Regions from separate parts of the Gluconobacter sp. P1D12_c genome, predicted to be linked through region 2. Evidence: riboswitches for the same ligand, from Rfam matches in the RefSeq annotation. Region 2 holds a riboswitch; the other holds the start of a gene.
What was found. Region 2 has a riboswitch for thiamine pyrophosphate ahead of KP705_RS10170 (TonB-dependent receptor). Riboswitches for the same ligand answer to the same signal wherever they lie in the genome.
Positions count from the first base shown of each region.

Region 1: linked by a shared signal. The riboswitch ahead of thiC (phosphomethylpyrimidine synthase ThiC) and the one ahead of KP705_RS10170 (TonB-dependent receptor) in region 2 are both predicted to bind thiamine pyrophosphate.

Region 1 covers NZ_JACSIQ010000008.1:108,559-112,951, reverse strand. Annotated here, with positions in the region: gene KP705_RS10770 (LysR family transcriptional regulator) at 1-27, shown strand, start outside; gene hemA (5-aminolevulinate synthase) at 24-1,235, shown strand; gene KP705_RS10760 (gamma-glutamylcyclotransferase family protein) at 1,311-1,658, opposite strand; gene KP705_RS10755 (DUF1543 domain-containing protein) at 1,689-2,186, opposite strand; TPP riboswitch at 2,286-2,435, shown strand; gene thiC (phosphomethylpyrimidine synthase ThiC) at 2,494-4,347, shown strand; gene KP705_RS10745 (hypothetical protein) at 4,361-4,393, shown strand, end outside.
Region 2 covers NZ_JACSIQ010000007.1:195,350-199,742, forward strand. Annotated here, with positions in the region: gene KP705_RS10170 (TonB-dependent receptor) at 1-2,356, opposite strand, end outside; TPP riboswitch at 2,440-2,572, opposite strand; gene KP705_RS10175 (S46 family peptidase) at 2,711-4,393, shown strand, end outside.

The sequences.
Region 1 (4,393 bases), on a different contig from region 2:
AGTGCCGCGCAGGAGAAAACGCGATGAATTATGATGCGATGTTCCAGTCCGCCCTGGACGGTCTGCGCGCCGATGGCAGCTACCGTTACTTTGCGGAACTTGAGCGCCGGTCCGGCAATTTCCCGAAAGCCTATCATCATGGGCTCGGTCGTGACGTCACAGTGTGGTGTTCCAACGATTATCTTGGCATGGGGCAACACCCGGAAGTCCTCAAGGCGATGCACGATGCCCTTGATGAGACGGGTGCTGGCGCAGGTGGAACCCGCAATATTTCCGGCACGAACCACTATCATGTGGAACTGGAAAAAGAGCTGGCCTCCCTTCACGGGAAAGAAAGCGCCCTGCTTTTCAACTCGGGCTATCTGTCCAACTGGGTAACGCTCGGCACCATTGCGGGTCGTCTGCGGAACTGTGTGGTTCTGTCTGACGAACTGAACCATGCCTCCATGATTGAGGGCATCCGTCATTCCCGCGCTGAAAAGCAGATTTTCCGTCACAACGATGTGGAAGATCTGGAGCGTCGTCTGAAGGAACTTCCAGCAGACGTTCCGAAGATTATCGCGTTTGAGTCCGTCTATTCCATGGATGGCGATATCGCCCCGATCGAAGCCTTCTGCGATCTGGCCGACAAATACGGCGCGATGACCTACCTTGATGAAGTTCATGCTGTGGGCATGTATGGCGATCACGGTGCGGGCGTGGCTGAAAAGCTGGGCCTGTCCCATCGTCTGACGGTGATCGAAGGGACGCTCGGCAAAGGGTATGGCGTTGTAGGTGGCTACATTGCTGCCTCCGCGCCGCTTTGCGATTTCGTGCGCTCTTTCGGTTCGGGCTTCATTTTCTCCACGGCTCTGCCGCCGATGATTGCTGCGGGTGCACTGGCCAGCGTCCGTTATCTCAAGCGCAGCAGCGCAGAACGTGAAGGACAGCAGCGCGCTGTTGCCTATCTGCGGGCCGCTCTGGACAAGGCAGGCATTCCGCATGTCGGCAATCCGAGCCATATCGTACCCGTCATGGTGGGCGAGGCTGAGCTATGTCGGGATCTCTCCGATGAGTTGCTGAACCGCTTCGGGCATTATATCCAGCCGATTAACTTCCCGACCGTCCCGCGCGGAACGGAGCGTCTGCGTCTGACGCCGACGCCGCTTCATACAAACGAAGCAATTGACGAACTGGTTGAAGCACTCTCCACGCTTTGGCGTGAACGTCAGCTCAAGCGCTCTGAGGCTGCCTGAAGTCAGGTAAGACAGCGTTCTGAATTCTGGAAAAGGCAGCCGGGTCACTGGCTGCCTTTTTTGATTCCGAGCTGGTCAGGCGAGCACGTAGACCCATGCTTTCTTGCCTGAGCGCAGTGTAACTTGCACCCTTTTGTAGCTAGACACTTCGTAAGTATCCGCAGCGAGAAGCTCAGCTTCAGTGATGCAGAAGACTTGCCCTGTGATTTCGTCCTGTGGGTTGTCACTCGGGTGAATAACAGGATGAAAGCGTTTGTCGCTGGCCTTGATGACAGCAGCGTCCGTGATTTCCATCATCGACGCCTGATAGCCCGTCATCGCATCCTCTTCGCCATGCAGCAGGCGACCGAATGAGGAACGCTGAACCTCGGGTTGCTGGAGTGTTCCGTAAGAAAACAGGTAAACTGGCCTCTGGTCAGGCATGAGTAGCTCCGTGAGATAAAGGCAGGAACGTCAGATCTTGCGGTAGCCTTGCCAAAGCGCTGTGACAGGTTGCCCGTCGTCCTGTGGTGTCAGATGGATGTAAAGCCCATCAATCTGTTCCAGCGGCAGGCAGTCATCCACTTCCATGAAGTTGTCGCGGTGGCGATGGTCGTAGCCCGGTAATAGGGTCTTTTTGGCTTTTGCCTTGGCATCTTCTGCCGATGTGGCGACGAGGAAGGTAAAAGCGTGCTCTTCCTTCAACTCACCGGCCGCATATCCACCCATATTGATGAAATAGAGCGATTGGGAGCCTCTAGGCTTTTCAGGGCTGAGCGTGACGGCGTGTCCGTCCGCCCATGTGATGATGCCATAAGCATCGACGTGCAGGGAATTCCGAACCCCAAACCAGCGCTCTGCAAGTGATGGATAAGCATCTTCCGGCTTGTTCACGACTGCAAACTGAACATCATGAACTTCGATGTTCGCGCCGGGTGCTGCGCCACCGAGATAGAAAACATACAGGTTCAAGAGCGTGTCTCCTCAAAACGTAAAGCGGGTCATAGCCGGTTCCCCGACACACTTCACGGTGAAACGCATTGACAGGGCGAAGCTGATGCGATGAGTGTGACCCCTACCAGGGGGAGCTTCGCCAAAAGAAGCTGAGAGGTCACTGAAGGACTGTAATGTCTGCGGTGTGACGACCCTGCCGGGTGCATCCTGCATCCGGGAAACCTGATCCGGTTAGAACCGGCGGAGGGAATGGTGTTGAGACACAACGAAACTGGCTTTGCCAGTGGTGCGTGCTGTTGCTCCCTCTGCCTCAGAGGGGGCGAACATGGGTGACATTCCACAAAACCTGAACCAGAGACCAGCTGTAGGCCATGTGACGACAGGCCCGATTCAGGGCTCCTGCAAGAAATGGTCCGAAGCGCCGGGACGCCCGGATATTCTGGTCCCATATCGCGAAATTGCGCTGCATCCGTCAGCGAATGAAGCGCCTGTCAGAGTTTATGACACGTCTGGTCCTTATACAGACACGTCTGTCACGATTGATGTGACGAAGGGCCTCTCTGCTCCACGTGCAGAATGGCTCGCCAAGCGGGGCTTCGAGCGGGTTGCAGCGCGGGCCGTGAAGCCGGAAGACAACGGCTTCACAAGCGAGGCGCAAGCTGTTCCGGCGTGTCCGGCACCGCACGAAGTCTATTCGGGTGAGGGCGCACAGCACGTCACGCAGTATGAATACGCAAGGGCCGGGATCATCACGGAAGAGATGATCTATATTGCTCATCGCGAAAACGTCTGCCGTGCTGAAATGGCTGAGGGAGCGGAAGAGCGTCGGGCAGATGGCGAAGATTTCGGTGCGGAAATTCCAGCATTCATCACGCCGGAATTCGTGCGCGAAGAAGTGGCGCGGGGGCGGGCTGTCATTCCCGCCAATATCAACCATCCGGAACTTGAGCCGGTTATTATTGGCCGCAACTTCCTCGTGAAGGTGAACGCCAATATCGGCAATTCGGCTGTGACGTCTTCTGCGGCCGAAGAGGTGGAAAAGCTAGTCTGGTCCATCCGCTGGGGCGCGGACACGGTGATGGATCTCTCTACAGGGCGGAACATTCACAACATCCGTGACTGGATCATGCGGAACTCTCCAGTGCCGATCGGCACTGTGCCGCTGTATCAGGCGTTGGAAAAAGTGAATGGTGTTCCTGAGAAGCTGACGTGGGAGATCTTCCGCGACACGCTGATCGAACAGGCCGAGCAGGGCGTGGATTATTTCACGATTCATGCTGGTGTCCGCCTTCAGCACATCCCACTGACAGCAAAGCGTACGACGGGAATTGTCTCCCGTGGTGGCTCCATCATGGCGTCCTGGTGTCTGGCGCATCACCGCGAGAGCTTTCTCTACGAGCACTTCGAAGAGATCTGCGACATCATGCGCCGGTATGACATCACCTTCTCACTGGGGGATGGGCTGCGTCCGGGGTCGATTGCCGATGCGAATGATGCGGCGCAGTTTGCTGAACTGACGACGTTGGGCGAACTGACGAAGGTGGCCTGGGCAAAGGGCTGTCAGGTCATGATTGAAGGGCCAGGTCATGTGCCGATGCACAAGATCAAGGTCAACATGACCAAGCAGCTCAAGGAATGTGGCGAAGCGCCGTTCTATACGCTTGGTCCGCTAACAACCGACATTGCGCCGGGCTATGACCACATTACCTCTGGTATTGGGGCGGCCATGATTGGCTGGTTCGGGACGGCGATGCTTTGCTACGTGACGCCGAAAGAGCATCTGGGTCTGCCGGACCGCTCAGACGTGAAGACGGGTGTCATAACCTACCGGATTGCTGCTCATGCGGCTGATCTGGCAAAGGGGCATCCGGCAGCTCAGTTGCGGGACGATGCCTTGTCCCGTGCACGGTTCGAGTTCCGGTGGGAAGATCAGTTCAATCTGGCGCTGGACCCGGATACGGCACGCAGCTTCCACGACGAAACGCTTCCAAAAGAGGCTCACAAGACGGCTCATTTCTGTTCGATGTGCGGCCCTAAGTTCTGCTCCATGAAGATCAGCCATGACATTCGCCGTGAGGCAGAACGTCAGGATGGTATGGCGCAGATGAGTGAAGTCTTTCAGGAACATGGCGCAAAACTTTATGTTCCGGAAAATGAAGTAGAAACGATTGCGGAATAACACCTGACGCGGAATGATTGAGGGTGATGGCCTTGCGTCCATAGGC
Region 2 (4,393 bases):
TGAACAGGGCCGCAAAACCGCCGCCGATATAATAACTCGGGGCGCTCCCGCTGATCGTGCTGCCGTAAATGCCAGTCGTGTCCTTTGCGTTCAGGGTCGGGCTGGCAACGCCGGACAGGGAGCGCTCATTGGTGATGTTAATGAAGTTCAGACGCAGGGTTGGCTTGTGCAGGCGGGATACATCGCCGAAGCGATAGCCGACGGAAATATCGCCTGTCGTTCGGTCTGACATCCGCTCATCATTCATGAACGTTGCGTATTGGTGCCCGGTGTAATGCAGGGTGGCCACGCCGAAGATATGCCCGTCATCGTAGCTGATGCCAGCAGCGGCCTGAAGCGTCGGGCTTCGAACGGCGATTTTGCCTTTGGTGGGCAGAAGATCGCCGCCAGAGGCAATGTTGTTATCAATGGTGGCGTGCAGATACTCGCCGGAAACATAGGGGCTGAAGTGGTGCCAAGGGCGCAGACCGATTTCCACATCCACACCGCGGGAGGTTTGGCCTCCGGCATTCATGGTCGTCTGAATGATGGAGCCGTTCTGGGAGGCCAGCGTTGAGATCTGGCGGTTGGTAAAGTTGTAGTTGAACAGCGTCAGGCTGCCGATGATCCATTGTCCTGTGCGGCGATATCCCAGTTCTTCGGAAATGGAATATTCGTTGCGGACGTCTGCGCTGCCTGTCGTCGCGAGTGCACCGGAGGTTGGGTCGTAGCTGTTGTAAAGCGCCGTCTGGTCTGGCGCGCGGAAATTGGTCGTGGCGTTGAAGAAGATCTGGTTCTGCTCATCAATGCGCCAGCGGGCGCCAAGACGCGGCAGAGGCTCCATGCTGTTGGATGCCACACGATACTGAGGGCCGGGAACATTGTTCGTGCCAGCGCGGCTCATCATGACGGCCTTGAAACCCGCTTCGATGGTCAGACGATCATGCAGAAGCGAGATATGGTCGCCCAGATACAGTGCGTTGGTCTGGGAAATAGTGTGGAAGCTGCCGCCCAGCAGTTTCTGCCCGTTCGCAAGATGGATCAGACTACTGCTGTTTTCCGCCCAGATATCGCCCGAAGCGCCGGTGGCGGAAACGGTTGTGAAGGGCTGCTGCTCGTTGTCGTCTCCGTAATCGTACCAGTAACCGAGCACGAAATCGTTCCAGCCGGTTTTGTAATGCAGGGTGGAATTGAATCCGGAGCGATAACTGCGTTGCGTGTAGTTAGCACGTACGACAGCGGTCCCGTCCTGCGCATTGGGGAGCGTGATCGTGTCACTCAGGGGCTGAGTGCCGTTATAGAGACCGGTTTCCGTCAGTGTGGAGCCACCCGGAACGTTGCCATAGGCGAACTGTGCGTAGGGTGTGACGTCGAGGGAAAGCTTATGCGTCAGATGCAGATGGACGGGCGCGCCTGCATAGAAGGTGCGTTCCGGCGCGCGCCACAAACGCCAGTAATTGACGGCGTTGTCTGCGTTGGAGGCGTCATAATGGCCTGCAAGGTTGTTCGCGCCATGAATGCCGTCGGCTTTCCAGCTTTCCATCGTGACCTGCGGATAATAGCTGGTGACGGTGGTGTTGAAGGAGCCAATCAGACTGGCGCGGTTGCCCTGGCTCCATTCCTTCAGGAATTTGAAATCGACATGCTGGCGTTTGTCCCGCCCCGGTCCGCGCCAGTTGTCGCTGGCGCTGTAGGAGTAAGACACAAAGCCACGAATGCCGGAATTGCCGATGTTGCCTGTTTCAAGGCGAATGAATTCGCGGTTGGTGTCGAAGGAGCCATAGGAGACGCTGGCGAAACCCCCTGCCTTCTGTGACGGATCGAGAAAGGATAGGCTCATCAAACCGCCGGCGGCGTTCAGGACAGGGCTATCCAGATCGGCCGAACCCTGGGCAAGTGCGACCTGACTGTAGTTCTCACTGTCAGCGAACTGGCTCGGATAGCCGGAATAATAGGCGACATCGTTCAGCGGTGTGCCTTCCAGTACATAGCCGATGGCATCATTGTTCAGGCCGCGCACGGTCAGGTTGGTGTTGGGCGAAAAGCCGAACGGATCGGATGTGGCAACATTCGCACCGGGCAGCATGGAGGCGAGCTGATAGGCCGTCGCCATCGGGGGCTGCTTGTCCATGTAATCGCGGCTGACTGTGCTGATAGAGCGCACGCTGTTTTCCGGTCGGATCAGGCCGCCGCCGGGCTGGTGCCCGGGTGCGCTGTCAGAAACGCGGTGAACGGTGATGTGTTCGGCCTTCGGGGCGATGGACGCAGGCGGGGTGAGGGCTGTGGTGTCCGCCGCGCGCACTGTACCGGCACAAACGGTCAGGCCGAGCAGAAAGACAGGAACCTGGCGGGATTTGCGCGCAAATACGATGGTCATGATGGTGCTGTCCCGCCTGCAATACTGCGATCCCCTCATGCGCAGCGGGGACGACGAGAGACACCGAAAATCCAGTCTTTGGATCTGTCAGTAGCCACCATCCCTCCGCCAGCATGAACTGGATCAGGTTCGATGGGTCACTGCGCTGGTATGGCTCTAAAGCGCATACCCTCAGCAGTCTCTCAGCCCTTTGTCAGGGCACCCCAAGGTGAAGAAGCACTCCTTCATGGGCTGCGAGAGAATGTCAATAAATTCCATAAGGCGTGGGGGGATCAAAATTTCGTCGGCAGGGATGGAGCGGCGATGCAGAGCAGGATAGAGTATTGTTATAAGATAACATATTTAGGATCTGTCATGCGTGTTGTGAAGCGCTTGTTGCCTGCTCTGCTCATTGCCAGCACGGCCCTTGGTTCAGCTCAGGCCGAGGAAGGAATGTGGACGTTCGACCATCTGCCAGCCCGTCAGTTGAAGCAGCAATATGGCTTCGAGCCTTCGGCTGAATGGATCAACCACGTCATTCAGTCTTCAGCACGTCTGGCAGAGGGATGCTCGGCGTCTTTTGTCTCTGGTGATGGGTTGGTGATGACAAATCATCACTGTGCCAATACCTGCCTGACCGACCTGTCGGACAAGACGCACGATTATTTTCATGATGGTTTTTCGGCAGCAGATGTTTCCAAAGAACCGCAATGTCCGGGTATGGAGCTGGATCGTCTGGATCAGGTGAAAGATGTGACAGGCCGTGTCGCTGATATGACCTCAGGCAAGCACGGTGCGGATTATGCAAAGGCGCTTCAGGCCGCCAGTAGCGTTCTGACGAAGGAATGTGCGGGCGGAGATGCAACACACTGGCGGTGTGATGTCGTAACGCTCTATCACGGTGGTCAAACTGCGCTCTATCGCTATCGTCGATATCAGGATGTGCGTCTTGTGATGGCGCCGGATCAGGATATCGCATTCTTTGGCGGCGATCCGGACAATTTTACCTTCCCACGGTACGATATCGATTTGTCGATGTTGCGGGTGTTTGAGGACGGTAAGCCGGTCCACACACCTTTCTTCAAGTTTGATCCGAAAGGGCCAAAAGCGGGAGAGTTGGTGTTCACGTCTGGTAATCCAGGGCGAACGCAGCGGTCTCTTCCGGCCAGTGCATTGACGTTCCAGCGGGACGTTATCCTGCCAACCATCATTGGCGTGTATTCGACCAGTGAAGGAGCCCTCTGGCAGTATTCGCGTGAAAGCAAGGAACACCTGATTGAAGCGCAAAATACGCTGTTCGGCGTTCAGAACGGCCTGAAATCTCTGTCGGGCACCGTGAAGGCCCTGCGGGAACCCGGCGTGATGGAAAAGCGTGAAGCGGAAGATCGTACTCTTCAGGCCTGGATTGATGCGGATGCCGAGCGCCGCAAGATCTATGGCGAGCCGTTCAAAAAAGTGGAGGCTGCACTGGCCATACAGCGCCAGTCTTATGGCCATGACTTTGCCATTGCCCGTATAGTTCATGGCCTGCTGGGTGATGCTGTCATGCTGGTATCAGCCGCGCAGGAGCGACAGAAGCCGGATGCCGAGCGTCGTGCGGGCTACCACGATGCCGAACTGGCTGAACTTGAAGCTGAAATTTTTGCCAAAGTGCCGGTGCATATCGATCTGGAAACCATGACGCTGGCTCTGGGTATGACCGCGATGCGTCAGATGTTGGGTGAGGATGATCCGGCCGTGCATCTGGTTCTCGGCACAAAAAGCCCGGATGAACGCGCTATAGAACTGATGCAGGGAACGAAGCTTGCTGATCCTGCGCAGCGCCTTGCGTTGTATAAGGGCGGTGCAAAGGTCATTCAGGCCTCTACGGACCCGATGATTGTTCTAGCCCGTCAGTTGCAGCCGGTTCTAGATGTGATCCGCAATCGAAGCCGTGATCAGATCGAAGCACCAATGCATGAAGCTCAGGGTGCGATTGCCCGTGCCCAGTTTGCGCGCGCACAGGCAGAAGGAAAGGCAGATACGCTTTATCCGGATGCTACATTCTCACCAAGACTG